DNA from 2 places in the Bradyrhizobium sp. TM102 genome. Region 2 is predicted to be linked to the other one. Evidence: riboswitches for the same ligand, from Rfam matches in the RefSeq annotation. Region 2 holds a riboswitch; the other holds the start of a gene.

Region 1 (15,130 bases), 1.3 Mb from region 2:
TTCGCGGCTCTGCTCGGCACCTTCTCGCTGCGGCCATCCGGCTACATCGTGCTCGCGGCCCAGGCCGTGCTGATCGGCGCCATCACCGCGGTGGCCTCGCGCCAGACCCTGTTTGCGACGTTGAACGATGTGGATTGAGTTCTTTCTTCCGTTCTCCCGCAGGAGAGGGCGAAGAAACCGGGACTCCACTTCGCCTCAAAACCTTTTAAAATCACCTCAGGGAAGGGATCACCGACATCATATGACCTCGCCGACCGACGATCGATCGCCGAACCTGCCGCGCGGCTGGCTGCGCGCGGCATTGGTGTCGACGATTGCGCTCGCCTTCGTCGGCGCGGCGGCGGGCTTCATCGCGTTCCTGTCGCAATTGCGCGGCGCCGAGATCGCCCCAAGCCGCAAGGCAGACGGCATCGTGGTCCTGACCGGCGGCTCCTCGCGGGTGTCGGACGCGATGGAGCTGCTCGCTGCCGGCTACGGCAGGCGGCTCCTGATCTCCGGCGTGCACCCGACGTCGACGGCGAGCGACATCTCCCGGACGTTGCCGGAGAACCAGTCCTTCATGACCTGTTGTGTCGATCTCGACCGCACCGCGCTCTCGACCCGCGGCAATGCGGCGGAGGCGCGGCGCTGGGCCGACGGCCGGCGGTTCAAGTCGCTGATCGTGGTCACCTCGAACTATCACATGCCGCGCGCGCTGGTGGAATTCTCGCATGCGATGCCGCAGACGACGTTGATCCCATTCGCGGTGGTCGGCGACAAATGGCGCGAGGAGCCGTGGTGGACCTCGGCGTCCACCTTGCGGCTGCTGCTGTCGGAATATGTCAAGTACGTCGCGGCCGAGCTCAGGGTGCGGCTGGAGGATTTCGGGATTGACCTTTCGCCCGAGATGTCGGAGCAGCCTGCAGGTCATCAGCCCAAGCGGCCCGCCACCGCCCAAGCCAATTAACAAGCCAAATTGATCGGCAAATTAATCGGCAAAATAATCGGATCGTCGATGTTCCTGATTTTCCTGCGCTCGCTCGTGTTCAACGTGCTGTTCTACGCCGTGCTGGTCTGCCTCGCGATCATGGCGCTGCCGACCTTCGCATTGCCGCCGCGCGCCATGCTGACGGTTGCGGAATGGTGGGCCAAGGCGACGCTGGTCCTGATGCGCGTGGTCTGCAACATCAAGGTCGAATTCCGCGGCGTCGAGAAGATACCGCAGGGGCCGCTGGTGATCGTGGCAAAGCACCAGTCGTTCTGGGAGACGTTCGTGCTGCCCGGATTCTTCAATCGTCCGATCTTCATCCTCAAGCGTCAGCTCATGCAGATTCCGGTGTTCGGCCAGTTCCTGGTCAAGACCGGGATGATCGCGATCGACCGCAAGGCCGGCGTGAAGGCGCTCTTGGACATGACGCGGCGGGCGCGCGAGGCGGTGCGCTCGGGCCGGCAGCTCGTGATCTTTCCGGAAGGCACGCGCCGCGCGCCGGGCGCGCCGCCCGACTACAAGACCGGCTTCGCGCAGATCTATTCGTCCTGCGGCGTGCCGTGCCTGCCGATCGCGCTCAACTCCGGCCTGTTCTGGCCCCGCCGCACCTTCATGCGCTATCCCGGCACGCTCGTGGTGGAATTCCTCGATCCGTTGCCGTCAGGCCTGCCGAAGGATGAGTTTCTCTCCCGTGTGCAAACGGCCATCGAAGAGGCAACCAGCCGCCTCGTCGAAGCCGGCCGCAAGGAGCAGGAGCAATTGATCGGCGCCTCGCCGAGTTACGCCCCGTCGGAGAGCTAGCGGCTCTCTCGATCATCGGGAGCCGGCGGGTGCAGGGAATGCGCATCGCCATGCAGCATGGTCGCGAGCTGATGCAGCTGGGCGTCGCGAAAGCCTTCGGCCTCGATCGCCTTCACCGTCGCGGTGACATAGTCGCGATTGGCGCCGGACTGGCCGTGGCCCTGGACGACATGGCGGTGCTGCTCGGCGAGCGAGAGGCGGCCGGCATATTGCACATGGCCGCGGTCGACGACATAGGCGAGCGCGGAGACGCGCTGGCGCGCATCGTTCTCCAGCCACACCGAGCGCATCACCTCGCGATAGACCGAGGTGACCTGCTCGCGCGCCCGCAAATACGCGACGACCTCGGTGCGGTTCTTTTCAGCGACACGGAAGGCGATGCCGCGGCAGGCGCCGCCGCGGTCGAGCCCGAGCACCAGGCCCGGCTTCTCCGGCGTGCCGCGATGGACGAAGGAATAGACGCAGAGCGCCCGGTGCTCGCCGACCAGCCGCGCCGGGACGCGCTCCTCGAAGTCGAAGCCCGGTCGCCACATCAGCGAACCGTAGCCGAACACCCAGAGGTCGCCCGTGGCTGTCGTGACGGAGGGGAGGGTGATTTCGGACATTTCGGGCACGGCTACCAGAACCGCGCCCCCAAGCGAAGTGAATTCTCCGCCTTTCGTCGGGGGCTGGCCTCGCTTACATTTGCCAAAATCTGGGGCCAAAGGGTCGCCGCATGTCCAATATGACCGTTGCCGCAGGCCGCCGTTCCCGTTGGGGCCTTTTCATCGCCCCCCTCCTCGTCCTGATCCTCGCCGTCGCCTGGAGCTGCTTCTGGTTCTATGCGGCCTCGCAGGCCGAAGTGGCCGCAGATGCCTGGCGGGCGCAGGAGGCCAAGTCCGGCCGCATCTATGATTGCGCCAAGCGCTCGATCGCCGGATTCCCGTTCCGCTTCGAGGTCCAGTGCTCCGGCGCCAGCGTCGCCCTGGTCTCGCAGAACGCGAGCAAGACGCCGTTCACGGCCAAGCTCGACAACATCCTGGTCGTTGCGCAGGTGTACGATCCCAAGCTCGTCATCGCCGAATTCTCCGCGCCCGCGACGCTGACCGACGGTGTCACGCAAAACACCTTCGTGGTGAACTGGAGCAAGGGCCGCAGCAGCGTGGTCGGCCTGCCGGCGGTGCCGGACCGCGCCTCGATCGTGTTCGACGATCCCAACATCAATCGTCTCGACGGCAGCATGCAGGTGCCGCTCGCGCGTGCCAAGCAGGTCGAACTGCACGGGCGCCTCGCGGACGGATCGCCAGCCGATCATCCCGTGATCGAGACCGTGCTCCATGTCGCGCAGGGCAGCATCCAGGGCGTTCATCCCTTGCTCGCCGAGCCGTTCGAGGCGGACACGCGCGCCAAGATCACGGGCCTCTCCGACCTGACGCCAAAGCCCTGGCCGCAGCGCTTCCGCGAGATCCAGGCCGCCGGCGGTCATATCGAGATCGTGCAGTCGCGGATCCAGCAGGGCGAGATGATCGCGGTTGCGGCCGGCACGCTTGGCCTCTCCGCCAATGGCCGGCTCGACGGCGAACTGCAGATGACCGTCACGGGCCTCGAGCGCGTGATCCCGGCGCTCGGCATCGAGAAGATGCTCGAGGAGGGCGTGCCGCAGGCAACGCTCGATCGCGTCGCGCCCGGCGTGAAATCGCAGGACCTCAACAATCTGTTCGGCGCGCTCGACCGAGCCGTGCCCGGCCTCGGCAAGGTGATCAAGCAGAACGCCAATGCCGGCGTCGCCGCCGGCATCAACTCGATCGGCACCGAGAGCACGCTGGAAGGCAAGAAGGCGAGAAGCTTCCCGCTGAAATTCGTCGACGGCGCCGTGCTGCTCGGCCCGGTCAAGGTCGGCCAGATCCCGCCGCTGTATTAGAGCGTGGGCTGAGTTCACCACGTGATCAACGGCGCACGATGCAGCCAGGCATCGGCGCGCAGTTGATCCAGGACGAAGGTCGCAACGTCCTGTCGCGATATGCTTCCTCCACGGAAGTCGGAGAGGTCCGTCAGGGCTCGGACCGAGCCGCGGCCGGGCTTGTCGTTCAGGACTGAGGGCCGAACGAGAACCCAGTCGAGCCCGCTGTTTCTGACGATGGCCTCCTGGCGGTTTTTGTCGGCGTACACCTTGCGCAAGAGCAGCGGGAAAATCAGATTGTCGAAAACAAACCCGCCATGGCCGGCGCTATCACCTGCGCCAATTCCGGTGATGCAGACGAGGCGCGAGACTTGTTGCGCCTTCATCGTATTCACAAGCATGCGTGTCGCCGCCGAGAGCAGCGTCACCTCGCGGAACGGGCTCGCCGGTGTGCCGAGTGCGCTGACAACGGCATCACGGCCCTTGAGTGCCTGACGCAAGGCGATCTCGTCGCGGGCATCGCCGATGATGAGATTGGCACCCTTCAGATCACGCGCTTTCTCGCCAGAACGCACGAGCGCCGCGACGTCGTACCCTCGCGCCACCGCCTGGTTGACGATCAGGCGGCCGGTGGCGCCGGTCGCGCCAAGGATCAGTATCTTCGGTGGGACAGTCCGGATGTTATCGGTTTCGGAGTCTTGCATGGTCGTGACCTCGGAATGCGGGACGTCTCCGTGGAGGCCGCCCCCTGGTTCATGTTCGTTGTGACGATCAGAGCTTGCCTTCCGCGAGCAGCTCGCGGGCCCTTGGGCTGATGCCGCTGCCGTCAGGCCGAAGCCGTGATCTCAGAGACGAAGTCGCGATAGGAGCGCAGCGGACGGCCGAGGAGAGTGTTCAAACGCTCGACGTCGCCGGCATTGGGGATCATTCCGTCGGTGAGGAAGCGCTCGCTCATCAGCCGCATGTCGAAGGCCATCCAGCTCGGCATGAACTGCCTGAGGTTCTTTTCGAAGCCGGCAGGATCGTCACCCGGATATGCGATCGTGCGACCCAGCACCTCCGACCAGATGGCGGCAGCCTTCGCGCCGGTCAGTGTGTCCGGACCGACGAGATTGATCCGGTCGGGCGGAAGTGATGCGCCGGACTTGTCGCGGCGGACGAGCTCGATGGCCGCGATTTCACCGATGTCGCGGGCGTCGATCATCGCCAGTCCTTTGCCGCCGATCGGCATGGGGTAGACGCCGTATCCGCTCACCACGTCCTTGATCGTGAGATCGTTGTTCATGAAGTAGGCGGGGCGCAGGATGGTGGCGTTGAAGCCCATCTGCTCGATCATCCGCTCGACGCCGAACTTGCCCGCGAAGTGCGGCACGTTCACGTACAGATCGCTGTGGATCACCGACAGATAGACGAGCCGCTCGACGCCAGCTTCTCGCGCAATGTTGAGGGCGATCAGCGCCTGGGTGAATTCGTCCGCTACCACGGCGTTGAGCAGGAACAGGGTGGAGACGCCTGAGAACGCACTGCGCAGCGAGTCAACGTCCAGGAGGTCGCCCTGCACGACGTTCACGCCCGGCGGCAGGTTGGCCTTTGCAGGATCGCGGACGAGGGCGCGAACATCGGCGCCGCGCTTGACGAGCTGTTCAACGACTTGGCGGCCGACATTGCCGGTGGCGCCGGTCACGAGGATGGTCATGGGTTCACTCTCCGGGGTGGGTTGCTGGACACCCCCGCAAATTAGTGACCCACGTGCGGGCCGATAGACGCTATATTTGTACAGACCGTCTCATTGGTGGAACATATGGATCTGCTCGCACTCGCCGATTTCAACCTTGTCGCCCGTCACGGCGGGTTCGGACGGGCCGCCCGGGCTGCCGGCCGCCCGAAGGCGACGCTCTCGCGCCGGGTCTCCGAGCTGGAGGGCAGCCTTGGCTTGCGCCTCTTCGAGCGCGGAAGCCGCACGCTGAAGCTCACCGAGGAAGGGCGGGCGCTCTATGAGCGGACGGGAACATTGCTCGCCGAACTCGACGAGACGGCGGCGGCGATCGCTTCAGGCGGTGCCAAGCCGCGAGGCAGCTTGCGGATCAGCGCGCCTCTGCTTTTCTCGCAAACTGCGATGGGAAAGCTGGCCGCTGCGTTCGCTCTGAAATATCCGGAGGTGCGGCTCGAGGTCACGACGGAAGACCGCGCCGTCGACATGATCGAGGAAGGCTATGACCTCGTGATCCGCGTCAATCCCGACCCCGACGAAACCCTTGTCGGACGAATCCTGATGCGCGATCGGCTGGTCGTGGTCGCGAGCCCCGACCTCAGTCGCCCTGCGTACGATCTTGCCGTTCCGACCGTGGTGCGTGGTGCGAGCGATCTGACATCGGCGTGGGAGGTGAAGTCTTCGATCGGAAACTCACGGATCTCGACCGATCCGGTGCTTCGCCTGTCCTCGATCGTTATGGTTCGCGATGCGGTCCGCGCAGGCGTGGGCGCCGCTCGCCTTCCTGTGTCGCTTGTGAGTCACGACCTGGCGGCCGGCAAGCTCGTCCACTGGGGTGATGTCGACGGACCGGAGATCGTCCTCTGGGCGCTGTACCCTTCGCGCCGGCTGCTCAGCGCTCGCGTATCCGCGTTCCTCGACTTTCTCAAGGAAGCCTTTCCCTCGGGGACGCCGGGTGAGCTCGCGGCCTTCATCGACTAGGTCAAGGGAGCAGATCGAGATCGCTCCCGCGCTGGCGCCATCCGAGCTACGAACTCACGGCTTGTTGCCGAGCTGCCCGTGCTGCCGGCCGAAATCCGCGGCCGCCGAATCCTGGCCGATCTCGACGATGCCGCGGCGGATGGCGCGGGTGCGGGTGAAATGGTCGAACAGGGCTTCGCCGTCGCCGCGGCGGATCGCGCGGGTCAGTTTTGCGAGGTCCTCGGTGAAGGTGCCGAGCATCTCCAGCACGGCCTCCTTGTTGGCGAGGAAGACGTCGCGCCACATCGTCGGGTCGGACGCCGCGATGCGGGTGAAATCGCGGAAACCGCCGGCGGAGAATTTGATCACCTCGGACTCCGTCACCTGCGCCAGCTCGTCGGCGGTGCCAACGATGGTGTAGGCGATCAGATGCGGCAGATGGCTGGTGATCGCGAGCACGAGATCGTGATGGTCCGGCGTCATCACCTCGACCTTGGCGCCCATCGCCGCCCAGAAGGCGCGCAGGCGATCAGTCGCGGCCGCGTCGACGCCTTCCGGCGGGGTGAGGATGCACCAGCGATTGATGAAGAGCTCGGCGAAACCTGAATCCGGCCCCGAATGCTCGGTGCCTGCCACGGGGTGCGCCGGCACGAAATGAACGGTCTTCGGCAGATGCGGCGCCATGTCCCTGACGATGGCGCCCTTGACCGAGCCGACGTCGGAGACAACGGCGCCGGGCTTCAGATGCGCGGCGATCTCCTGCGCGACCTCGCCGCAGGCGCCGACGGGAATGCAGAGGATGACGAGATCGGCATCCTTCACTGCTTCCGCATTGGTCGCCACGACCTGATCGACGATCCCGAGCTCCATCACCCGCGCGCGGGTCTTCTCCGAGCGCGCGGTGGTGACGATTTCGCCCGCCAGGCTCTGGAGCTTCGCAGCGCGCGCGATCGAGCCGCCGATCAGGCCGAAGCCGATCAGCGCGACGCGCTGGAAGTGCGGTGCGCTGCTCATTTGCCGGCCATGAAGTCGCGCAAGCCGTCGACCACGAGGCGGTTGGCCTCCTCGGTGCCGATGGTCATGCGCAGCGAATGCGGCAGGCCGTAATTCTTCAAGCCGCGCAGCACGAGGCCCCGCTTGGTCAGGAAGGCGTCGGCGTCATCCGCGGTCTTGCCCTTGTCGGTCGGGAAGTGGATCAGCACGAAATTGGCGACGCTCGGCGTCACCTTCAGCCCAAGCTTGCCGATCTCCTCGGTCAGCCAGTTGCGCCAGGTCTCGGTGAATTGCTTCGACATCGCCTGGTGCGCAGTGTCCTCGATCGCGGCGACCGCGGCATACATTGCTGGCGTCGACACGTTGAACGGGCCGCGGATGCGGTTGACCGCGTCGATGATGTGCTCGGGGCCGAACATCCAGCCGATGCGCAGTGCCGCGAGGCCGTGGATCTTGGAGAAGGTGTGCGTCACCACCGTATTCTCGGTGGTAGCGACCAGCTCGATCCCCATCTCGTAGTCGTTGCGCGAGACGTAGTCGCAATAGGCGGCATCGAGCACCAGCAGCACGTGCGACGGCAGGCCGGCGCGCAGGCGCTTGACCTCGTCGAACGGCACATAGGTGCCGGTTGGATTGTTGGGGTTGGCGAGCCAGACCAGCTTGGTCTTCGGCGTCACCGCCTTGAGGATGGCGTCGACGTCGCAGGTGAGGTTGGTCTCCTGCGCGACGACGTTCTTGGCGCCCACCGCCATGGTCGCGATCGGGTAGACCAGGAAGCCGTGCGTGGTGGAGATCGCCTCGTCACCCTGGCTGAGATAGGTGTGGGCGAGCAGATTGAGGATCTCGTCCGAGCCGGCGCCGCAGATGATGCGGTTCGGGTCGAGCCCGAAGGAGCGGCCGATCGCCTCGCGCAGCACGCGCGAGGTTCCTTCCGGATAGTCTTCCAGGTGATCCGCCACGTGCTTGAACGCCTCGATCGCCTTGGGCGAGGGCCCGAACGGCGTCTCGTTGGCCGACAGCTTGAACACCTTGCGGCCCGGCTCGGCGACCGGGCTCTTGCCGGGCGTGTAGGGCGCAATATCGAGAATGCCGGGATTCGGCACGGGGCGGGACATCTTGAACTCCGAAAATGGCGGGGCGCGGCGCGTGGTTTACGATTTGGCCCCGGTCGGGGGCACCGTATAGCGCGTTGCGTGGCTGCCGACGAGGGCTGTAGAGCGCACCGAGGCCCCCGCCTCGATCAGGGCAGCCCTGATTTTGTCGATGCTGGTCGCGCTCGTGACCGAGACCAGCAGCGCCGCGCCGTCGAAGGCGGTATCAGGCACCGCCACGATCTCGGCGAGCGGCGACAGGGCGCGCGCGACCTCGGCGTTCCACCCGGACACGCGGACGCTGAAGGTCTCGACCTCCGTCACCAGGGCGCTGTCGGCGACGCGCGAGATCGCGAACACCGGCAGTGCGGCCGGATGATCGGCACGCTCGACGAAGGGCATCCGCGCGATGATTTTTGGCGCGCCTTCCGTTTCGAGCAAGAGCCACCAGGGTGTGCGGCTGGACGTTGCCGAGACCAGCGCCAGATCGCCCTTGGATTTCGCCACCGCCTCGACCGCGGCCTGCGCGCTGAAATGCGCGACGTAAGGCACGGTGAAGCCAAAATGGAAGCGCGCGGAATCGCGCATCGCCGGCTCACTCGCCGAGATGTCGGCATGCACGGAGAACGGCGCCTGCACGTAAGTGAACGTCGAGATGATGACGCGCCAGATGCTCTCGACCGTGTCGAGCGGCAGGATGCCGCGATGGCGCTGCACGATCTCGCGCATCATGGCGGCCTCGCGCGCCGGGCGGAACGCCGAGCCGACCTCCTGGGTCTGCTTCACCTGGATCAGGCGGTCGATGATGTCGCCGCGCTGCATCAGCAGGCGATGCATGCCCTCGTCGATCGCGTCGATCTCCTTGCGCAGTTCCTGAAGCGATGGTGGCGCGGGCGGACGTTGGGACATGTCTGGCTGTCGATGGTTTCGATGGGGGATGTCCTGATTAGGCAGTCAGGGCAGCGAAAGCAAAGAGAAATCACGTCCTTTTCGGACGACGCGTGAGAGACGAATTGGGCCGATCCGGGCCGCGACTTGACGAAAACCGCCCAAGACGGTAGCTTTTGCCCGTTCCGTGGTCATTTGAGCCGGCCGGCTTGCAGCCACGTTAAAAAACTCGCTAAACAGGCCGGGGACGCTTCCGATCCCGGCCGAACCTATCGTTCAGGCCGGGTTTTTCATGGCCTGATGCAAGTGGCGATCACGCGTTTGATCGCAAACGAGGTCGATGGTCAGATGGGTGGCGTCAAGTCGATACCGAGTCCTGCGATCAGCGCCGACGAGCGGTCGCACGAGGTGGATCATCCAAGCTCGCAGATCGCGCATTTCGGCGCCGAGCAGCCGCTGCGGCTCGATTGCGGCGTCGATCTCACCCCGTTCCAGATCGCCTACCAGACCTATGGCGAGCTCAACGCCGATCGCTCCAACGCGGTGCTGATCTGCCATGCGCTGACCGGCGACCAGCATGTCGCCAACGTGCATCCCGTCACCGGCAAGCCCGGCTGGTGGGAGACGCTGGTCGGCCCCGGCCGACCCATAGATCCCAAGCACTACTTCATCATCTGCTCCAACGTGATCGGCGGCTGCATGGGCTCGACCGGGCCGGCCTCGTTCAATCCTTCCACCGGCAAGGTCTGGGGCCTCGATTTCCCCGTCATCACCATCCCCGACATGGTGCGTGCGCAGGCGATGCTGGTCGACCGGCTCGGCATCGACACGCTGTTCGCGGTCGTCGGCGGCTCGATGGGCGGCATGCAGGTGCTGCAATGGACCGCGGCCTATCCGGGCCGCGTGTTCTCCGCGCTGGCGATCGCCTGCGCGACGCGGCACTCGGCGCAGAACATCGCCTTTCACGAGCTCGGCCGCCAGGCCGTGATGGCCGATCCCGACTGGCACGGCGGCGGCTATGCCGATCATGGCATCCATCCGCATCGCGGGCTCGCGGTGGCGCGGATGGCGGCGCACATCACCTATCTCTCGGACGCGGCGCTGCATCGCAAGTTCGGACGGCGCATGCAGGACCGCGAGCTGCCGACCTTCTCGTTCGACGCCGACTTCCAGGTCGAGTCCTATCTGCGCTATCAGGGCTCTTCCTTCGTCGAGCGCTTCGACGCCAATTCCTATCTCTATCTGACGCGTGCGATGGACTATTTCGACATCGCCGCCGACCATGGCGGCGTGCTCGCGAAGGCGTTCGCGGGAATTGCGACCCGCTTCTGCGTGGTCTCCTTCACCAGCGACTGGCTGTTTCCGACCTCGGAATCGCGCGCGCTGGTGCACGCGCTGAATGCGTCGAGCGCACGGGTGTCGTTCGCCGAGATCGAGACCGATCGCGGCCACGACGCCTTCCTGCTCGACGTGCCCGAATTCTTCGACATCTCCCGCGCCTTCCTGCAATCGGCGGGCAAGGCGCGTGGACTGAAGGATGGCTAGCATGTCTGTGCAGGAAGTATTGCCGCTGGGCGGCCTTGCGACCGGATCGTCCGGCCAGTTTCGCGCCGATCATCTGCTGGTCGCCGACATGGTCAAGCCGGGCTCGAAAGTGCTCGACGTCGGCTGCGGCGAGGGCGATTTGCTTCAGCTGCTGGAGACCCGCGGCATCGACGGCCGCGGCATCGAGCTGTCGCGCGAGGGCGTCAATCGCTGCGTCGCCAAGGGCCTTGCGGTGGTGCAGGGCGATGCCGACACCGACCTCGTCAATTATCCCGACGACGCCTTCGACTACGTGATCCTGTCGCAGACGCTGCAGGCGACCCGGCAGCCGCGCGTGGTGCTGGAGAATCTGCTGCGCATCGGCCGCCGCGCCATCGTCTCGTTCCCGAATTTCGGTTTCTGGAAGATGCGGCTCCAGCTCCTGGTCGGCGGCCACATGCCGCGCACCGAGAATTTGCCGGCGACCTGGTACGACACCGCCAACATCCATTTCTGCACCATCAAGGATTTCGTGCAGCTCTGCGACGAGATCAACGTCAAGATGGAGCGCTCGGTCGCGCTCGATCTCTACGGCCGCCCGGTGCCGCTGAATCTGCCCTGGTGGGTGTGGAACATGTTCGGGGAGCAGGCAGTGTTCCTGCTCAGCCGGGGCGGGGGGAAGTGACGCCGTAGGCGTCATTCCGGGGCGCGCGTAGCGCGAGCCCGGAATCCATCGTGCAACAACGCCCGCAGCCCGATGGATTCCGGGTCTGCGCCTTCGGCGCATCCCGGAATGACAGCTAGTGTGGAGCCAGCGACCTCAGGTCGCGCGCCGGCCATCGTCCCGCTTCCACCAGCGTCACGAACCGCTCCACGCTTTCGTTGAACAGCGCGGGCTCTTCGAGATTGAGCACGTGGCCGGACTTCGGAAACATCGCCAGCCCCGCCGTGGGCAGATGCTGCTTCAGGAACAGGCTCGGCCCGACGCACGGATCGTCCTCGTCGCCGCAGATGATCAGCGCCGGCGTCGATGCGCGCTTGATTGCGTCCGTCATCGTGTAGATCGAGGGGCGGCCGCCCTGGAAGCCGCGCATCGTGCGCGCCGATCCCTTGGAATCGTGGCGCGCCAGCGCGGCATAGAAATCGGCATGGCCGCGCGGGTCCTTCACCAGGAAGGGAATCCGGCTCGGCGCCTCGCGCGTGACCTTTGCGACCTCGGCGGAGCCCAGCGTCTCGAATTGCTCGGCATTGGCGCGGCACTGCTTGCGCCAGGCCTCCATGTTCTCGATCTCCGAGCCGGAGCCGACGCCGGCCAGCGTCATCGACAGCGCGCGCTGCGGCGCGTTCAATCCGATCTGAAGCGACGAGTAGGCGCCCATCGACAGGCCGACCAGATGGGCCCGCTCGATCCTGAGATGATCGAGCACTGCGAGCGCATCGGTGTAGAAATGCGTGTAGCTGTAGACCTCGCCCTCAGGCACGTCCGACGGCGTGTAGCCGCGCGCCGAATAGGTGATGCAGCGGTGGCCGCGCGAGAAGTAGCGCATCTGCGGCTCCCAATTGGTGTAGTCGGCCGCGAACTCGTGCAGAAAAATGATTGGCGTTCCCTGACCCGCTTCTTCGAAATAGATGCGGACGTCGTCCCTGGTCGTGGCGTGGGGCATTAACCGTTTCCCTCTCTTAAAGCCGCCTTTGCAGGATTGCAGTTAATGCTGTTGTCGGCAATGCGGCAGCCTCAAGCCAGTATCGGCGCAAAATCATCGCAGCTATTCGCAGGCAGCCCGCGTCTTTTTCTCGCCACATCGGACGGCTTAACGGCCAGACCGATGTCGGCCGTTGCACGGGCCGATTGGGAAGTGGGGTGTCAACGAAGGATGAAGAATGTTTGAGTTGTTTGCGTCTCGCCTGTCGCGTTGTGTTGTCGCGCTGGCGATTTTGTTCGCGGCGGTTGCCGCATTGGTTTCTCCGGCCTCAGCGCGGCCGCATCATCGTCATAGCGCAGAGCGGCACGCTTACGTGCACCACGCCAGGCATCATCATTACCGCCACCATGCCCGCAGCTCGCGCTTCGAGCGCAGCGCGGCGCAATTGCAGGCGGGCGGATTCGCCGACACCCAGGCGAGCTATGATCCGAACGCCAACAGCGGCGGCATGGCCCATACCGCCATGGCTAACACCGCAATGGCCAATAGCGGCGGCTTCGGCGGCGGATCGAGCCTGGTATCCGAGGCGCGCCGCTATGTCGGCGGCAACCCGACCGGGCGCGGCAGCCTGTGGTGCGCGCGTTTCATGAACATGGTGCTGGAGCACACCGGCCATAAGGGTTCGGGCTCCGACATGGCGAGCTCGTTCGCGCGTTACGGCACCCGTGTCTCCGGTCCGCAGGTCGGCGCCATCGCGGTGATGTCGCGCGGCCGCCGCGGCGGTCATGTCGGCATCATCACCGGCATCGACGCGCAGGGCAATCCGATCATGATCTCCGGCAACAACGGCAACCGCGTCCGCGAAGCGCCGGTCTCGCGCGGCCGGATCTATGCCTATGTCATGCCGAACTAACGGTGCCATAGCGACGGTGCCGTAGGGTGGGCAAAGCGCAAGCGTGCCCACCACTTCCGTCCGCTCGATAAAGATGGTGGGCACGGCGCAAGAGCGCCTTTGCCCACCCTACGGCAGCGGAGTTCGCTCACACCAGCTTCGGCTCTTCCGCCGCAACCGCATCGCCGACGCCGATGTCGCCACCTTCGATCACCTCGGCATAGATGCCGCAGTCCATGTGGCCGAGGTTGCGCGAGAGCGTCGGCGGAATCTCGAGATCGCGCTTGGCCGTCAACGGGTCGACATTGGTGGCCGGGCAGCGGACGATGCGCTTGACCACTTTCAGGCGCGCCGCGCCGATCGCCAGCGTCTGGCCGACGAGATCGAGCTCCGACCAGGCCGGCCAACCCTTCACATAGAGATTGGCGCGGAAGCGCAGCGGATGCACGGCAGCGCCGCCCAGCATGGTCTCGATGGCGCGGACGCTGCCGAGATTGATGATGGAGACCACCTTGCGGGCGACGTCGGAGAAGCTGTGGTCGCGGCCTGACAGGACTTTTGGCGGCCCCTTCAGCTCCGGCTGAAAATTCTCCGCGAAGTAGCGCTCGATGGCGGCGCGCCCGGCCGCGGTCTCGAGATCGCCGCTGGCGACGGTCTGGCCGTCCCTGCGGATGGTCAAGACATTGGTAGCGTCGTCGAACCGGCTGTCGAGCTCGGCAAGCCGCTCATTGCGTGCGAGCATCAGAAACTGGATTTTCGGCCTCCACTCGGGCCGTTCGGGATCAAAGCCGCTCGGACCGTTCTCGATGGCGTAGCGGCGGTCGGCGGGCAGGGTCTGGCCCGTCCGCAAGGGGGCGCGGTGCAGGAGCTCCGGTGTCAGGCCCTTGATCGGGTAGCGGTAAAGGCCGGTGATCTCGGCGGTCTGGCTAGCTGTCATGCCGCTACTTAAGGGATTCGAGCCGGCCCCGCCAAGCCGGCGGATCAGCGCACGAAATTGTGAACTGGCCTCTTTCGCATCTGCAGCCTGCTTCCCACATCTGCCTCAGGCCGGCGGCGACGTCGGCAAAACACGACCGTTACCGGTTGAGAAACGTCAATGCGGTAATCGGAAACCCAGTGAAGATGCCGTTTGGAGTGCCTTAGAGGGCTCCAGGGGCAGGCCGAGGGACAGAAAAGATGAATATCGACAAATACACCGAACGCTCCAGGGGCTTCGTCCAGTCAGCGCAGTCGCTCGCGGTGCGCGAGGGACACCAGCAGTTTTCCACCCTGCACGTGCTCAAGGTCCTCCTGGACGACAATGAGGGGCTGGCTGCCGGTCTGATCGACCGCGCCGGCGGCAATTCCCGTGCAATTCTGAAGGCGACCGAGGATGCCCTCGGCAAGGTGCCGAAGGTCAGTGGCGGTGGCGCCGGGCAGATCTATCTGGCGCCCGAGCTCGCCCGTACTTTTGATGCCGCCGAAAAGGCCGGCGAGAAGGCCGGCGACAGCTTCGTCACCGTCGAGCGGCTGCTGCTCGGCCTGACGCTGGAGAAGACCAGCGAGGCCGGCACCATCCTCGCCAAGGGCGGCGTCACCCCGCAAAACCTCAATGCGGCGATCGAGGCCCTGCGCAAGGGCCGCACCGCAGACTCGGCCACCGCCGAGAACGCGTACGACGCGCTGAAGAAATATGCCCGCGACCTGACCCAGGCCGCGCGCGACGGCAAGCTCGATCCGGTCATCGGCCGCGACGAGGAGATCCGCCGCACCATCCAGGTGCTGTCGCGCCGGACCAAGAA
Region 2 (15,130 bases):
CCGCCTTGGCGTCGATGTGCACGGCGATGGCTCCCTCCAGCATCAGCAGTTGCTGGGTGAACGCGTTGCGGCCCCAGGGGCTGTACGGCACCCGCGCGCCGGCCGGCAAATCGATGACGATGATCTCGATGCCGCTCGCCGCATCCGTCGGCGAGGCGTGCCGGCGGCGATAGCCGCTGTCGGGATCGCGCCAATGCGGCTGGTCGGCAAGCCGCACCAAGCGCTCCGGCGGCTTCTCCGCGAGCGCGACGACATCGCTGAGCGACACGTCGAGCGCCGCGCAGAGTCGTCCCAGCAGCGCAGCCGTCGCGCTGCTCTGCGCCCGCTCCACCCGCCCGATCATGGCACGGCTGACGCCGGAGCGTGCGGCGAGCTCGTTCAACGTCATGCCGGCCTGCGTCCGCAGCGTCTTCAGGCGGCGCCCGATCGCGCGATCGAGTTTTTGCTGGTCCATGGTCTTCATCCGAACGTTGCCCGGCCAGAGACCGCACCCGCCAAAGCGTGAGGAGCTTAGGCCAAGGGACCAGCAAGCGCCGGAGACAGCGGCTAATATATTGGAATTTTACGCACCGCGCGAATACGCGGTCGCGCCTGCCAGATCGATCGGAATGGAAACTTCAATCGGGAAGCTTGGAGCGGGCGAAGGGAATCGAACCCTCGTATGCAGCTTGGGAAGCTGCCGTTCTACCATTGAACTACGCCCGCTTATGCGCGGCTTGCGCGCCCGTCCTGATTAGCCGAGACGGCGCCTCCCGCCAAGCAGTTTGGCGCAGCCAGCCGGCTGGTTATTAACGTCTTGGCAAGATTTTGGGTGCGCCGGATTGTGGCGGTGTTATGATCTCGTGTCTGGGGAGAGACGTGCACTGAGTGGGGCGTGTGCATGGTGGGGCGTGGCTATACGATATTCGACACGGCGATCGGGCGCTGCGGCATCATCTGGAGCGGCACCGGCGTGGTGGCCGTGCAATTGCCGGAGGCGCGGGAGATCGACACCCGCCGCCGCATCTTTGCGGTCCATCCCGAGGCGCGCGAGCAGCGCCCCTCCGACAATGCCGAGCTTGCGATCGACGGCATCGTGAGCCTGCTGCAGGGCAACGATCCCGATTTTTCCGAGGTCAGCCTGGATGCCGGCGGGGTGCCCGGCTTCAACCGCCGCGTCTACGAGTTCGCCTGCTCCATTCCGCGCGGGGAGACGCGCACCTATCACGAGGTCGCCAAGGCGCTGGGGGCTTCAGGCGCGGCACATTCGGTGGCACAGGCGATCGCCAGAAATCCCTACATGCTGATCGTGCCCTGCCACCGGGTACTGGAGGCCGGCAATTACACCGATCGGCTCTCGCCTTATGGCGGGGTGATCTCCAAGCGGCGGCTCCTGGCACTCGAGGGCGCCCATCCCGTCGCCAGCAAGACGCTGTTCGAGGTGCTGCTGCCGGTTGCCCCACCAAGGCCGTCCACCTAGATAAGGCGGCATGGACGCGACCACACTGCTGACGTCACAATCGATGATCGTTTCCGAGTTTCGCTGCGACGCGGGACCGGGCGATACGCCATTTGCCGAATGCCGCACTGGGCATTCCATCGCCTATGTCCGCTCGGGCAGCTTTGGCTGCCATTGCCGCGCCGGTTTCTTCGAACTGGTGGCGGGCTCGATGCTGGTCGGCGCGCCCGGCGAGGAATACACCTGCACGCATGAGCATGTCAGCGGCGATGTCTGCCTGTCGTTCTTCCTCAGCTCGGACATGGTCGATGCCCTCGGCGGGCGGGGCGAGGTCTGGCAGGTCGGCGCCACGCCGCCGCTACCCGAATTGATGGTGCTGGGCGAGCTCGCCCAGACGGCGGCAGATGGCAATAGCGATATTGGCCTCGACGAGGTCGGCCAGATCCTGGCCGGCCGTTTTGTCGACGTCGTTTCGGGCAAGGCGCGCAAGCCGGCCACCCCCACCGCGCGCGACCGCCGCCGCGCGGTCGAGGCCGCACTTTGGATCGACGACAATTCGCATGCCGAGGTCGATCTCGAACAGGCCGCAAAGCAGGCGGGCCTCAGCCCGTTCCATTTCCTGCGGCAGTTCTCGAGCGTGCTCGGCGTCACCCCGCATCAATATCTGGTGCGGTCGCGGCTGCGGCACGCAGCGCGGCTGCTCACGGATGACGACATTGCGGTCACCGATGTCGCCTATGACGTCGGCTTCGGCGATCTCTCCAACTTCGTCCGCACCTTCCACCGCGCTGCCGGCGTATCGCCGACCAAATTCCGCCAGGCCTCGCGCGGGGAGCGCAGCGTCTTCGCCGAACGCCTCGTCCTCAACTGAGACAGGTCGGCCGCATGGTGGGGTAATAGTCTGTTGACCAGACGGGCGCGTCGTACTGGGCTTACGGAACGCCGCGCGATATTACAACCAAAGAGCGAATCATCGCTCTTTGAAATGCGGCGACCCGGCAGATGAACAGTGCCCCGAGTGATGTGATTGCGGCCACACTGATCGCGCTTGCCGTTGGTCTTGCCTTCATCGCCGGCTGTGCCGTCTATTATGGCCGCCAGATCACCTCGCGCAGGATTCCGATGCAATGGGGCACCGACGGTCAGCCGGCCTGGTTTGCACCACGCCTCATCGGGCTCTGGTTCAGCTTCGGCGTCACGGCGGCCCTGTCCGCGTTCCTGCTCGTCCTCGCCCTTCATGACCCGCAGAAGCTCACGGCCCTGATCGTCGCAACGGTCAGCGTGATCGGAACGAACATGTGGGTTCACGTCTATCACCTGAAACGGGTGATCCGGTGGCAGTCGGAGGTTCCGGCGAATTAGCCGGCTGCCGAGCGCAAGATTCTCCAAGAGCCGCCCGCTCCACCCCGACTAGGGTCGTCTCCGGGCGCGCGCCATTTTCGGCGCGCTTTGCAAATGGAGACGACCATGTACGACCACATCGGGCTTCGCGTTGCCGATCTCGACGCCGCGACGCGCTTCTACACCGCGGTGCTGGCGCCGCTCGGTTACGTCCTGTGCTCCAGCGGCGACGGCTATGCCGGCTTCGGGCCGAAGGGCGAGCCGGGGCTGTGGCTGCACCTGAACAAGGGCCGCAAGGCCGACGGCGCGCACATCGCGTTCCGCGCCGGAAATCATGACGCGGTCAAGGCGTTCCACAGCGAAGGCCTGAAGAGCGGCGGCCGCGACAATGGCGGCGCCGGGCCGCGCAAGGATTACAGCCCGACCTACTACGCGGCGTTCCTGATTGATCCCGATGGCAATAATGTCGAGGCGGTTTGTGTGTAGAAGCCGCCGCGCACGAGCACTCGTAGGGTGGGCAAAGCGTAGCGTGCCCACCATCGCGTGCGAGAGCGCCGATGAATGGTGGGCACGGCGCGCGAAGAGCGCGCCTTTGCCCACCCTACGAACTCCACATCATAGGAATTCCCCGATGGCCTCCATCCACAACGACATCTCCATCAATGCCCCGGCACGCGACGTCTGGGATGCGGTGCGCGATTTCGGCGCGCTGCATGAACGGCTGGCACCCGGCTTCGTCACCGCCTGCACGATCGACGGCGATGCGCGTATCGTCACGTTCGCCAACGGTTCGGTGGCGCGCGAAGTGCTGGTCGATTGCGACGACGCGCGGCAGCGCCTCGTCTATGCCATCAACAACGAGCGGCTGCAGCATTACAGCGCCTCGGTGCAGGTGATCGCCGACGGCGACCGGAGAAGCCGCCTGGTGTGGATCATCGACATGCTGCCGAACGAGCTTGCAGCCTACGTCCAGGGCCAGACCAAGGACGCCGTCGTTGCGATACATAAAGCGTTTCCGCCCGCTGCAGCTTAGCGGCGGTCCACGCGGCTCTGTGAGTTTTCTCACAGAGCTCCGCCCTCGCCAGCCTTAACCATCGCGGCGTGCGTCCGGTTGGCTCCGCTCTCCCGGCGGCGCGACGCACGCGAGGAGCATGCCATGCGAGGTGCGGACAAGGTGATTTGCCAGGCGGCCGCCGTGCTGCTGCTGTTTTCAGTCGCGAGCTCGCCGGCGAAGGCGCAGTTCCTCGGCGGCGGAGGTGCCGGCGGCGAGGACATGATGACCCAGATGGCCCCGATGCTGGAGATGATGAAGGCGAAGATGGGCAAGCGCCGCTTCGCCATGATGATGCAGACCATGGGCCCGATGATGAGCCGCATGATGGAGAACGGCGGCGGCGGCCTCGGTGGCCTGTCCGGCGGCCATCTCGGCGGCGGCTTTGGCGCACCCAATTACGGCGGCTACACCCCGATGGGGGGCGGCACCATGCCGGCCGGTTATGGCGGCGTTGGTGGCGGCGACATCATGGGCATGCTCGGTGGTGCCGGAGGCGGCGACATGATGGCGATGATCCCGCAATTGATGCGGCTCGCCAATGTCGGCGGCGGTAGCGGCCATCGCCGCCACAGGCATCGCTAATCGGCGGCGCGAGAGAGAGCCGGCCTGATCGCAGCCTTGTTCGCGCGCGGTCCCCAGCGCGTCAGCACCACGCTGGAGAATGAGAGCAGGCCGAGCACGACCATCGAGCTTGCGGCCAGCCAGAAGAAGCTCTGCGCGGTCGCCCCGTGTGTCGACAGCCACCAGCCGGCCGCCGAGATGTAGATCAGCCGCGCCGTCTGCGCCAGCACCGGCCCGATCACCTTGGCCGCGCCTTGCGAGGAGAAATACATCGTCGTGGCAATGCCGAAAAAGGCGTAGAACGGTCCGACCGTCGAGAGATATTGATGGCTCGCCGCGCGCACGGCCGCGCTGTCGGTGAAGATGTTGATCCAGAGATCGGGGAACATCGCAACGACGCAGGCCGGCGCGCCGACGGCCACGAATGCGGATGCACCGGCGATCCAGGCGACGCGCCGTGCGCGCGCGATGTTGCCTGCGCCGATCGCCATCCCCACCATCGGCACACAGGCGATGCCGAACGAAAATGCGATCGAGGTCAGCAGGAATTCGAGCCGCGCACCGATGCCGTAGCCGGCGAGGATCGCGGTGCCGAACTTCGCCAGCATGTGGGTGAAGATCGAGATCGTCAGCACCGATTGCAGCGGCGAGAAGCAGGCGATCGCGCCGACCTTCAGGATGTCGAAAAACATCGCCCACTGAATGCGCAGGCCGCGCAGCTTCGGTGTAACCCGCGCGCGACCGGAGAACAGGTACCAGCCCATGATGCAGATGTTCATGGAATAGGCGATCAGCGCGCCGGCCGCGACGCCGCGCATGCCGAACTGCGGCACCGGCCCGAGCCCGAGGCCCAGCGTGCCGCCGAGCACGATCTGCCAGGCCGCCGAGTTGAGGATCAGGAACGACGGCAGCTTCATGTTGCCGGTGCCACGCAGCACGCCGGCCATGGTGTTGAGCAGCCAGGGCAGCACGGCGCCGCCGAAAAATACCTGCGTGTAGGCGACAGCGTGGGTCAGCACGTCGCCGCGGCCGCCGAGCATTTCCAGCACCCGCGGCCCGAAGATCAGCATGCCCAGCATGAAGACGAGGCCGAAGCTGATACCGATCAGGATCGCATGCGCGGCGAGCGTGGCGGCGCGTTCGCGGTTCCCGGCGCCGAGCGCGCGGGCAATGGCGGAAGCCACCGCACCACCCATGGCGCCGCCCGACATCGTCATGGTCAGAATGATTGTCGGAAACACCAGCGCCATCGCCGCCAGCGCCTCGACGCCGAGCCGGCCGATATAGGAGGTCTCCGCGATCACCGTACAGGTGCCGGCCGAGAGCGCGATCACGTTAGGCCAGGCGAGAGAGAGCAACGTGCGCAGGATCGGCCCGTCTACAAGCGCGCTTCGTAGCGGCCGCGGGGGCGGCGGCAGCGGACGCTCTTGCTCATCGACCGGGATTTCGGCGATGTCGGACATGTCCTCTCCGGGGCAGGGGGCGCCACTTGCGGCGCGGCAATGCGTAGGTGTGCCGATTATTTTCTTCGCGCAGAAGGCGCGGCGAGAGGCTTGTTAGCACGGCTCGCAGCGATTCCACCTGCGCCAGCTGCAGGCGTGCCCTGCGGCAGCGCATTTCGATGGATGAAGGCTATTCGATCGTCCAGACCAGCGGCGCGCGGCCGCCAGCAGCAGCGCGCATGCGCACGCCGATGTGCCGCCCGCATCCCGCAGCCAGGCCTTCGAACAATCCCTCCAGCACCCTGGCGCAGGCGCCGTGATAGTCGGCGACGTCGTCCATCAGTTTCCAGCTCTGCTGGCGGATTTCGAACGCGCCTTCGGATTGCGAGGTCTCGGCCGTGTCATCCTGCGCCGCGAACAGCGCGTTCAGGAACGACGCGAATTCGCTTGCCCCGCCGCGGCTCATCGCCAGTGCCGCCGCGACCTCGTCGAAATATTGCATGCCGATCAGCTTGCCGGTGAGGTGCAGCAGATAGCCGGCGTCTTCCGGGCCGAACAGCTGCACCATCACGGGCGCCGCCGTGCGCACATATTCCATCGCATAGTTGCGATAGGCTTTTTCAAGGCGCGGTTTCGGCCAGCTCGCAACCGGCAAAGCCGGCGCAGTCTTCGCATCGAACAGCGGCGCTTCCAGATGCCGCGCGAACACCAGGCGCTGATCGAGCTCGAGCGGATGATCGTACTGGTGGTAGTAGCCTTCCAGCCCGTCCTGGCCGTCGACGCTCTGCTTGGTGCAGACGAAGCCGAGCCTGAGATCGCCGAGCGCGACGCCATTATTGGCGTGCCATCCCCGCAGCATGGCGCGGGAAACCTCGCCCGGCACGCCGCAGATCGCCGTGCCTTTCCAGATCCAGCGCGGCGGCGGATAGCGGATCCAGGCCTTGGCATCGCTCTCATACATGTATTCGACATGCACGCCGCCGATCCAGTTCGAGAGATAGTGATATTGCGCGGCCGCCACCGCCGGCGGCAGATGATCGATCCCGAGCTTCCTAAGCCCCGGCAGGAAGCGCTCCTGCTGCTGGCGGCGGAACACGCGGAAGACGAACTCCGCTGCATCCGCAGTGCCGCGCCGCGTGACGACGGTGAGAATGAGGCCGGTGAAATAGGCGTGGTAGAGGTCGGCGACCGCACGCCAGCGCTTCCATTGAGCTTCCTGCGCGGCGTCAGCTGCGGCGGTCATTCGTTTCGCTCCCGATCGTGTTGCGATCGAGTGTGTCACCGCACCTTCCGGCAGGCAACATGACGCCCGTGCAGAGCGCCCTGCGTGGCCACCCGCCAATTCCGCATCACGAAGTTTGCGGTGGCGTCTTGGCCGCGCGCTCTCGCTCGACCCGTTCGGTGACATCGCGCGCCATCGCGACCGATCCCAGGACGTTGCCGCCGGAATCCCGCACCAGCGCGAAGGTCATCTCGATGTAGAGCTTGCGACCGCTCTTGTGCAGCGCGCGGGTCAGTGTCGGCCTGCCCGCAAGCTTCATGCTGCCGCTCGCGAGTGCGGCCTCGAAACCTTTCCAGTGCGCGGCGCGCAAATGCTCGGGAATGATCAGGTCGAGATTCTGGCCGAGCGCTTCCGTCGCGGAGAAGCCGAACAGGGCCGTCGCTGCGCGGTTCCATCGCATGATCGTGCCGGAGCGGTCCGAATAGATCAGCGCATCCGCGACGTCTTCGGCGATCTTTGCGTCGAGTTCGGATGGGTTGCTCATGTCGTCACCTCGCATGTAGCCCGGATGGAGCGGAGCGTAATCCGGGATCGTGCCACGAGTGAGACTGCCCCGGATTACGCTTGCGCTCCATCCGGGCTACAGGATCGGGCTACACCCGAAAATGCTTCGATAGTTTGAGGCCCTGGGCCTGGTAGTTGGAGCCGATGCGTTGGCCGTACATCGCGTCGGGACGGGCCAGCATCTTCTCGTAGACGAGGCGGCCGACGATCTGGCCGTGCTCGAGGATGAACGGCACTTCGCGCGAACGCACTTCGAGCACGGCGCGCGATCCTAGCCCGCCCGCGCCGGCATAGCCGAAGCCGGGATCGAAGAATCCGGCATAGTGCACGCGGAATTCGCCGACCAGCGGATCGAACGGCACCATCTCCGCGGCGTAGTCGGGCGGCACCTGCACGGCTTCCTTCGAGGCCAGGATGTAGAACTCGCCGGGATCCAGGATCAGACTGCCGTCCGGGCGGGCCGAGATCGGCTCCCAGAAGTCCTCGACGGAATAGCCGGCGCGACGATCGACGTCGACCACACCGGTGTGGCGCTTGGCGCGGTAGCCGACGAAGCCGTTCGCTTTCTCGCCGGAGAGATCGACGGAGACGGCGACGCCGCCGGAGAGATCGGCATCGTCGATATCGACGAGGCGCTCGGCGGCATGAAGCGCATCGAGCTCGTCGGCATTGAGGATGGCGTCACCGGTGCGGAAGCGCACCTGCGACAGACGCGAGCCCTCGCTGACCAGCACCGGAAACGTCTTCGGGCTGATCTCGGCATAGAGCGGGCCGTGATAGCCGGCGCCGATCATGTCGAAGCGGCGGGTGCCGTCGGCGATGACGCGGGTGAAGACGTCGAGCCGGCCGGTGGAGCTCTTCGGGTTCGCCGCCGCGACGATCTCCGGCGGCAGCGCGAGGCTCTCCAGCAGCGGCACGATGTAGACGCAGTTGGTCTCCAGCACCGCGCCGTCGGCGAGGCTGAATTCGTGCAGCTTCAATTCGTCGATGCGCTCGGCGACGGTGGCGCCGGGACCGGGCAGGAAGCTGGCGCGGACGCGATAGGCGATGTCGCCGAGACGCAGATCGAGGCTCGCCGGCTGGATCTGGCTCTCGACGAAGTCATAGGCGGGCAGGATGAGACCCGCCGCCGCCATCGCCGCGATCATGCGGTCGGGCAGGATACCATTGGCGTCGGGCGCGACCGTGAACGTCAACCGGGGGTCCTCATCAGGGGTCAGATGCATCCGGACATGCCGGAAATACAAGTCTTTTACGGCTATCCGATGGACGCCTTGACGGAAAGGGCATTGCGGAATATGAGCATCACTTATCCCGTGGTGATTTGAGCCGGCCGGCTTGCAGCCACGTTAAATAAGTCGCTAAACAGGCCGGGGACCTCTGTGATCCCGGCCCGTGGATATATCCAGGCCGGTTTTTTTGTGACCGTTTTCGACGAGACGGTCATGTCGGAGGTACCTATGTCGAAGTCGACCACCAACTACCGTCCCGAAACCCGCCTGGTCCATTCCGGCACCCTGCGCTCGCAATATGGCGAGACGTCGGAGGCGCTGTTCTTGACGCAAGGCTACGTCTACGACACCGCGGAGCAATGCGAGGCGCGGTTCAAGGGCGAGGATCCGGGCTTCATCTATTCGCGCTACTCCAATCCCACCATCGCGATGTTCGAGCGCCGCATGATCGAGCTCGAAGGCGCCGAAGCCGCCCGCTCGGCGGCGACCGGCATGGCCGCGGTGACGACGGCGATCCTGGCGCCTCTCAAGGCCGGCGACCACGTCGTGGCCTCCCGCGCCCTGTTCGGCTCGTGCCTCTACGTCATCCAGGACCTGCTGCCGCGCTACGGCATCGAGACCACGCTGGTCGACGGTCTCGATCTCGACCAATGGCAGCGCGCCGTGAGGCCGAACACCAAGACGTTCTTCCTGGAGAGCCCGACCAACCCGACCCTCGACGTGCTCGACATTCCCGGGATTGCCGAGATCGCGCACAAGGGCGGCGCGCGGCTCGTCGTCGACAACGTGTTCGCAACGCCGATCTGGCAGAGCCCGCTCGCGCTCGGGGCCGACGTCGTGGTCTATTCCGCGACCAAGCATATCGACGGCCAGGGTCGCTGCCTCGGCGGCATCATCCTGTCGTCGGAAGCCTTCATCGCCGAACACATCCACAATTTCATGCGCCAGACCGGCCCGTCGATCTCGCCGTTCAACGCCTGGGTCCTGCTCAAGGGCCTGGAGACGCTGGGCGTACGCGTGCGCGCGCAGACCGACACCGCCGCGCGCATCGCCGACGTGCTCGCGAGCCATCCGAAGATCTCGCGCCTGGTTTTCCCGGGCCGCGCCGATCATCCGCAGGCAGCGCTGGTGAAGAAGCAGATGCGTGGCGGCTCGACGCTGGTCGGCTTCGAGGTCAAGGGCGGAAAGGCTGCAGCGTTCCGCGTGCTCAACGAATTGAAGCTGGCGAAGATCTCGAACAATCTCGGCGACGCCAAGAGCCTCGTCACGCATCCGGCGACCACGACGCATCAGCGTCTGAAGCCGGAGGACCGCGCCGCGCTCGGCATCAGCGAAGGTTTTATCCGCTTCTCCGCGGGGCTCGAGCATGCCGATGATCTGATCGAGGATCTGACGGCGGCGCTGGAGAAGGCGTAGCCACGTATTCGCAATCGTAGGGTGGGCAAAGCGAAGCGTGCCCACCGTTCTCGATTACAACGACGAGGTGGTGGGCACGGCGCTTTGCGCCTTTGCCCACCCTACGGCAGCGTGCCTACATCGGCCGATAGGTCCGCACATCCCCCGGCACGTTCACGCCCAGCTTGATCTGCCCCACCGAGCGGATGATGTCGTCGCCGAGCAGCTGGGCGAAGCAGGCATAGCCCCAATCGTTCATGTGCAGGCCGTCTGCGATGACGAAGCTCTCGACCGGAATCGATTGGTTCTCGTGCCAGTCGCGCATCACCTCGAAGCGCGGGAAGATGCCGACGTGACGAAGCTCGGCGACCTTGCCGAGCAGCTTCACCATCTTGCCGGCGCTTTCGCCGCGCTGGTTGACGGCCGGCGAATATTGCGGATCGACCAGCACGATGTCAGCGCCGCCGGCGGCCTGGATGCGGCTGATGCCGTCCTCGACCATTTTGGCGGTGTCGCCGGGATCGAGATTGCGCAGCACCGCGTTGGTGCCGACCTGCCAGATCACGAGATCCGGATGCACGTCGATCACCTGGGTCTGGAGACGCTTCATCATCTCGGGCGCATCCTCGCCGCCGACGCCGGCATTGACGACGGTGATGTCGGCGGTCGGATAATGGCGGCGCAGCTGGGCGGCAAGACGATTCGGATAATTGAACTCCGGCGAGCTCGCGCCGAATCCTGCGGTCGACGACGAGCCGAACGCGACGATGAGGACGGGCTGGCCGGCGACGAGCTTGCCCGCGACATGCGGCAGCGAGCCCATCGCCTTGGAGCCGCCCTTCGGCGGCAGGCAGGGCACGCGGTTGAAGACGTCGCCGGCGGATTTGGCGACCTGTTTCACCTTGTCGATGGCGCGCGCGGTGATGCCGCGCTGCTCGGGAGAGGTTGCGGCGACATTGGTCTGTGAGGGCGAGGCGGGCGCGGGATCAGCCGACTGCGCGGGTGCAGGCGTCGCCTGTGCGGCTTGCGTCTGCGCATGGGACTGCGGGGCCGGCGCCAGCAACAACAGCACTGCTGCTGCAGGCGCGGCCAACCATGCCGTCAGGCAAAAAGGGCGGAGAGAACTCATTAACGCTAGACCTCAATTTTGCTGCTGGGCCGGCTCCAGATGGGCTGCGTCGATCACGAACTGTGCCAACGCCCGGCCAAGGCAATCATGAACCTGCTTCGCCAGTTCGGGCCCGCGGGACGGGCTGAACAGGTCGAACTGACCCTGATCATTCCACTGCCGCATGATCGTGAAGCGATCGAACAGCGGAATATCATGCTCCTGCGCCACGACGCGCATATTGTCGAGAAATGGCTGGGCCGAGATCATCGTTTCGGTACGCGGGCTGTACTGCAAATTCATCAAGACGACGTCGGCCCCTGCCTTTTGCAACGCAATAACCCCCTCGGTGACTGCGCTGCGAAATTCGTCGGGATCGATGGATCGGATGGCATCCACGGTCCCGGTCTGCCAGACGACCAAAGTAGGCGTTTTTGCTTCCATCAGCTTAACGAAGGTCGAGGCGGCCTCCTCCGCCGTTCGCTTGCTCTGTATTTCTACGGAGACGTGCACCGCTTCCGACGGCGGCAGCTTTTCCTTCAGAATCGCTTCCATGCGCGCCGGATAGGAGCTGCCCTCCGAGGACGGAATCGTGGTCGAGCGGCTGCCGATGACCAGGATTTCGAGCGGCTTGCCGGCCTTGATGGCCTCGGCGACCTTGGGAAGCTGGCTTTCGCTGGTAAGCAGATAGGACGGCAATTCGCACGCCGCGGGCGCGGTGGCAGCGCTAGGCGCAGCATCGCCCGCCCGCGCCACAGGCGCGGCGAGGCTACCGCATAGCAGGACCAGGCTCAGGAGAACCTTCGCCTTCATCAGCCCCCTCCCGCCAGATCGGCGTTGCCGACGGCGTTTTTGGTTTTCGCACCGCTCTTGTCAGCCACGCGCTTGTACCACGAAATCACCCAGGCCACGCCCCACATGATCAGGACCCCGGAGAGACTAATCAGCGCATGCATGGCTGCCCCGCCGGAGACTTCGGCGAGAATGAAATGCCCGGCGAAGGCCAGGAAGACACCGAGGCAGAAGATCTCGAGAGAATGCTGGCCGCATAGAATCAATGGTCGCAGCCAGCGCGATTTCAAGCCCGGCCAATCCCGGGGTAGGAAGCGCACGGTGAGCGCGGCCAGCGCCAGGAAATGCGTGAAGCGCAGCACGTCGAGATCGGTCTTGTCGATCGGATACATCCACTGCTCGACCCGCTTCGGCATGAATTGGGAGAGCTGCGGCACATACCAGGTCAGCGTCACGTAGAACGCCGCGGCGAGATAGGCGATCGAGATCCACATCGTCACCGGCGAAGCCAGGATACGCGACATCCGTCGCGCACCTCCGAGCGCGCACCATGCACCGAAGACGAACAGCAATTGCCAGGCGAAGGGATTGAAGGCCCAGAAGCCGTTAGGATAGGCCGACAGGTAAAGATCGTATTCCCAGGTGACCGCGTAGAGCGCGACCGAGAGGCCGAGCGTGACGTCGGGACGCCATTTCATCGACCACAGGATCAGCGGCAGCGCCAGCATCAGCACGATGTAGAGCGGCAGCACGTCCATGTTGACGGGACGGAAGCGCAGCAGCAGCGCCTGCACGATGGTGACGTCGGGCTGCTTGAGGAAATCCATGATACCCATCTCTTCGGTGTAGAGCGGGTTCTCGAACCTGGTCGCGACGTAGGAGATTTCGGCGAGGAAGATCGTGAACAGGAAGACGTGGGCGACGTAGATCTGCCAGACCCGGCGCAGGATGCGCGCGGTGGCGATGACGACGCCGCTCTCCAGCATCGCCCTTCCGTAGACGAAGGCGGCGGTGTAGCCGGAGATGAAGATGAAGATCTCGGTGGCGTCGCTGAAGCCGTAATTGCGGATCGTGAACCAGGTCAGCAGACTCGGCGGCAGATGGTCGATGAAGATCAGCCACAGCGCCAGCCCGCGGAACAGGTCGAGCCGGAGCTCGCGCTCGCCGATGGCAGGCAGCGTGATGGCCGGCGCCCTCGCGCGCGGCTTCGCCCCCGCGGGCTTGGCGGTTCCCGCGATCGTCGATCCCGTCACTTGGTCGGCAATGGTCATCGGGGCCTAAAAACCCTTGCGCAAATCGCGACGTCGAGAAGTGTACCGGTCCGGTCGTCGTCTCGCAAAGCGGCCGGATCACGTCCGGGTGTCATTCCCCTCGAATTCTGGCGGGACGATGTCGCCAAAGCCGCCTCCGGCGTTTGGTTCCAGCGCCGGATTTCGGTATGATAGCAACCATGTACCGCGCCGTGACCCGCCAGATCGAAGTGACCGTCGAGCCGAACTTTGTTCCGGAGCAGTCGTCGGCCGACCGCTCCCGCTACTTCTGGTCCTACACCATCGTCATCGTCAATTCGGGCGAGGAGACCGTGCAGCTCAAGACGCGGCACTGGATCATCACCGATGCCTCCGGCCGCCAGCAGGAGGTCAAGGGCGAGGGCGTGGTTGGCGAGCAGCCGATCCTGGCCCCCGGCGAGCGCTTCGAATACACCTCCGGCGTCCCGCTTTCGACCGCCTCCGGCTTCATGACCGGCCGCTACCAGATGGTCACCGAAAGCGGCGAGCGCTTCGAGATCGACGTTCCCGCGTTTTCGCTTGATAGTCCCGACAACAAGCGGGTGTTGAATTAGGGCCTCGCTCGTGTCCCGGACGCGCCGCAACGCGAAGCGTTGCTGCGCAGAGCCGGGACCCAGGGGCGGCCCGGCACGCGGCGAGATGGGCCCCGGCTCTGCAGCGCACCGCACCGGACGATGCTTCGCATCACCGGGAGCGCTGCGCTGCGTCCGGGGCACGAGAGCAGAGTGTGGCGCACGCATTCTCCACGTCGTCGTTGCGATGCTCCAATGCAGATCCCAGCGGCAGTGCCGTAGGGTGGGCAAAGGCGCTTAAGCGCCGTGCCCACGATCTCCATCGATAAGCAACAAAGACGTGGGCACGAACGAGATTGAGCTTGTGGCAGGCAGTTCGGCTTGCAGACACGCCTTCGCGGCCTCGCGGCTCAATTCGCCCGAGCTTTGCTTCATCGCTCACCCTCATTAGCCAAGAGGGCGCAGGGAAGACCGGGTGCCGGCTCGCACCCGCGGTCCGCTGCGCGAAATGCACGCGCAAGAAGAACCGCACAGCAGCATACAGGTGGTGCCGAACACTCGGCCTTCCCTGCGCAGTGGCTGGACGGCTTATGCCGTGATCTCCCGGGAGCCGACCATTCCTTCTGGCCTCCCTCGCCCCGCGAATTGGATGATGCAGTCTGCCCGGTTGGGCTCGCTCGCACCTTCGCAAGACTTGACCGTGGCAACGACGGCCAGGACCACACGGTTTTGCCGTACGCACGGCCCGCCATTTCGCCGCAGTTTTTCCTGGCCCCGTCGACGAAGCCGGAAACTTACAGACGAGACGAAGCCTAGCAGCGCCGTCGTCTGCACGAAGCCTCGGACTCACAGGGACACCCCGCCCTGCCCGCGCCTCTCGTGCCGACGCTGCCGCGTCCACCGCAACCCGGCTCGCGAAACGTGACGACGCGCGATCGCCCCTCAAGGTCGAGCCGGGATGGACGACACATACGCCGAAACCGAATTTCGGTAAAGTGGAATATTTTTAGCGGAGCGGATTGACAGAGGGCGACACACGCGCGGTGCCGTAGGGTGGGCAAAGGCGCGCTCTTGCGCGACGTGCCCACGAATTCTCCCAGTCACACGCAGATCGTGGGCACGCTTCGCTTTGCCCACCCTACGAAGCTACGAGAGCTCGCCAAGCGCCTGCGAATTACGC

The links. Region 2 has a riboswitch for S-adenosylmethionine ahead of GDN70_RS05560 (O-succinylhomoserine sulfhydrylase). Riboswitches for the same ligand answer to the same signal wherever they lie in the genome.
Region 1: it holds a riboswitch for S-adenosylmethionine, as region 2 does, so the genes downstream of both, GDN70_RS34490 (homoserine O-acetyltransferase) here and GDN70_RS05560 (O-succinylhomoserine sulfhydrylase) in region 2, are expected to answer to the same signal.

What each region holds. Positions count from the first base shown of each region.
Region 1 covers NZ_AP021855.1:7,291,204-7,306,333, reverse strand. The annotation lists gene GDN70_RS34545 (ABC transporter permease) at 1-138, shown strand, start outside; gene GDN70_RS34540 (YdcF family protein) at 242-946, shown strand; gene GDN70_RS34535 (1-acyl-sn-glycerol-3-phosphate acyltransferase) at 995-1,768, shown strand; gene GDN70_RS34530 (gamma-glutamylcyclotransferase) at 1,765-2,373, opposite strand; gene GDN70_RS34525 (DUF2125 domain-containing protein) at 2,484-3,668, shown strand; gene GDN70_RS34520 (NAD(P)-dependent oxidoreductase) at 3,683-4,351, opposite strand; gene GDN70_RS34515 (SDR family oxidoreductase) at 4,474-5,343, opposite strand; gene GDN70_RS34510 (LysR family transcriptional regulator) at 5,449-6,339, shown strand; gene GDN70_RS34505 (prephenate/arogenate dehydrogenase family protein) at 6,394-7,332, opposite strand; gene hisC (histidinol-phosphate transaminase) at 7,329-8,426, opposite strand; gene GDN70_RS34495 (chorismate mutase) at 8,463-9,311, opposite strand; SAM riboswitch at 9,468-9,547, shown strand; gene GDN70_RS34490 (homoserine O-acetyltransferase) at 9,639-10,835, shown strand; gene metW (methionine biosynthesis protein MetW) at 10,837-11,499, shown strand; gene GDN70_RS34480 (alpha/beta fold hydrolase) at 11,615-12,478, opposite strand; gene GDN70_RS34475 (TIGR02594 family protein) at 12,696-13,370, shown strand; gene GDN70_RS34470 (MOSC domain-containing protein) at 13,498-14,286, opposite strand; gene clpB (ATP-dependent chaperone ClpB) at 14,526-15,130, shown strand, end outside.
Region 2 covers NZ_AP021855.1:1,194,815-1,209,944, reverse strand. The annotation lists gene GDN70_RS05620 (helix-turn-helix domain-containing protein) at 1-454, opposite strand, end outside; tRNA gene GDN70_RS05615 (tRNA-Gly) at 632-705, opposite strand; gene GDN70_RS05610 (methylated-DNA--[protein]-cysteine S-methyltransferase) at 881-1,459, shown strand; gene GDN70_RS05605 (helix-turn-helix transcriptional regulator) at 1,470-2,309, shown strand; gene GDN70_RS05600 (hypothetical protein) at 2,441-2,800, shown strand; gene GDN70_RS05595 (VOC family protein) at 2,906-3,265, shown strand; gene GDN70_RS05590 (SRPBCC family protein) at 3,411-3,812, shown strand; gene GDN70_RS05585 (hypothetical protein) at 3,936-4,415, shown strand; gene GDN70_RS05580 (MATE family efflux transporter) at 4,412-5,857, opposite strand; gene GDN70_RS05575 (hypothetical protein) at 6,027-7,079, opposite strand; gene GDN70_RS05570 (PAS domain S-box protein) at 7,186-7,602, opposite strand; gene GDN70_RS05565 (2'-deoxycytidine 5'-triphosphate deaminase) at 7,712-8,848, opposite strand; SAM riboswitch at 8,929-9,008, shown strand; gene GDN70_RS05560 (O-succinylhomoserine sulfhydrylase) at 9,083-10,270, shown strand; gene GDN70_RS05555 (SGNH/GDSL hydrolase family protein) at 10,386-11,378, opposite strand; gene GDN70_RS05550 (SGNH/GDSL hydrolase family protein) at 11,391-12,170, opposite strand; gene GDN70_RS05545 (OpgC domain-containing protein) at 12,170-13,420, opposite strand; gene apaG (Co2+/Mg2+ efflux protein ApaG) at 13,600-13,992, shown strand; gene GDN70_RS05530 (Hsp33 family molecular chaperone) at 15,125-15,130, opposite strand, start outside.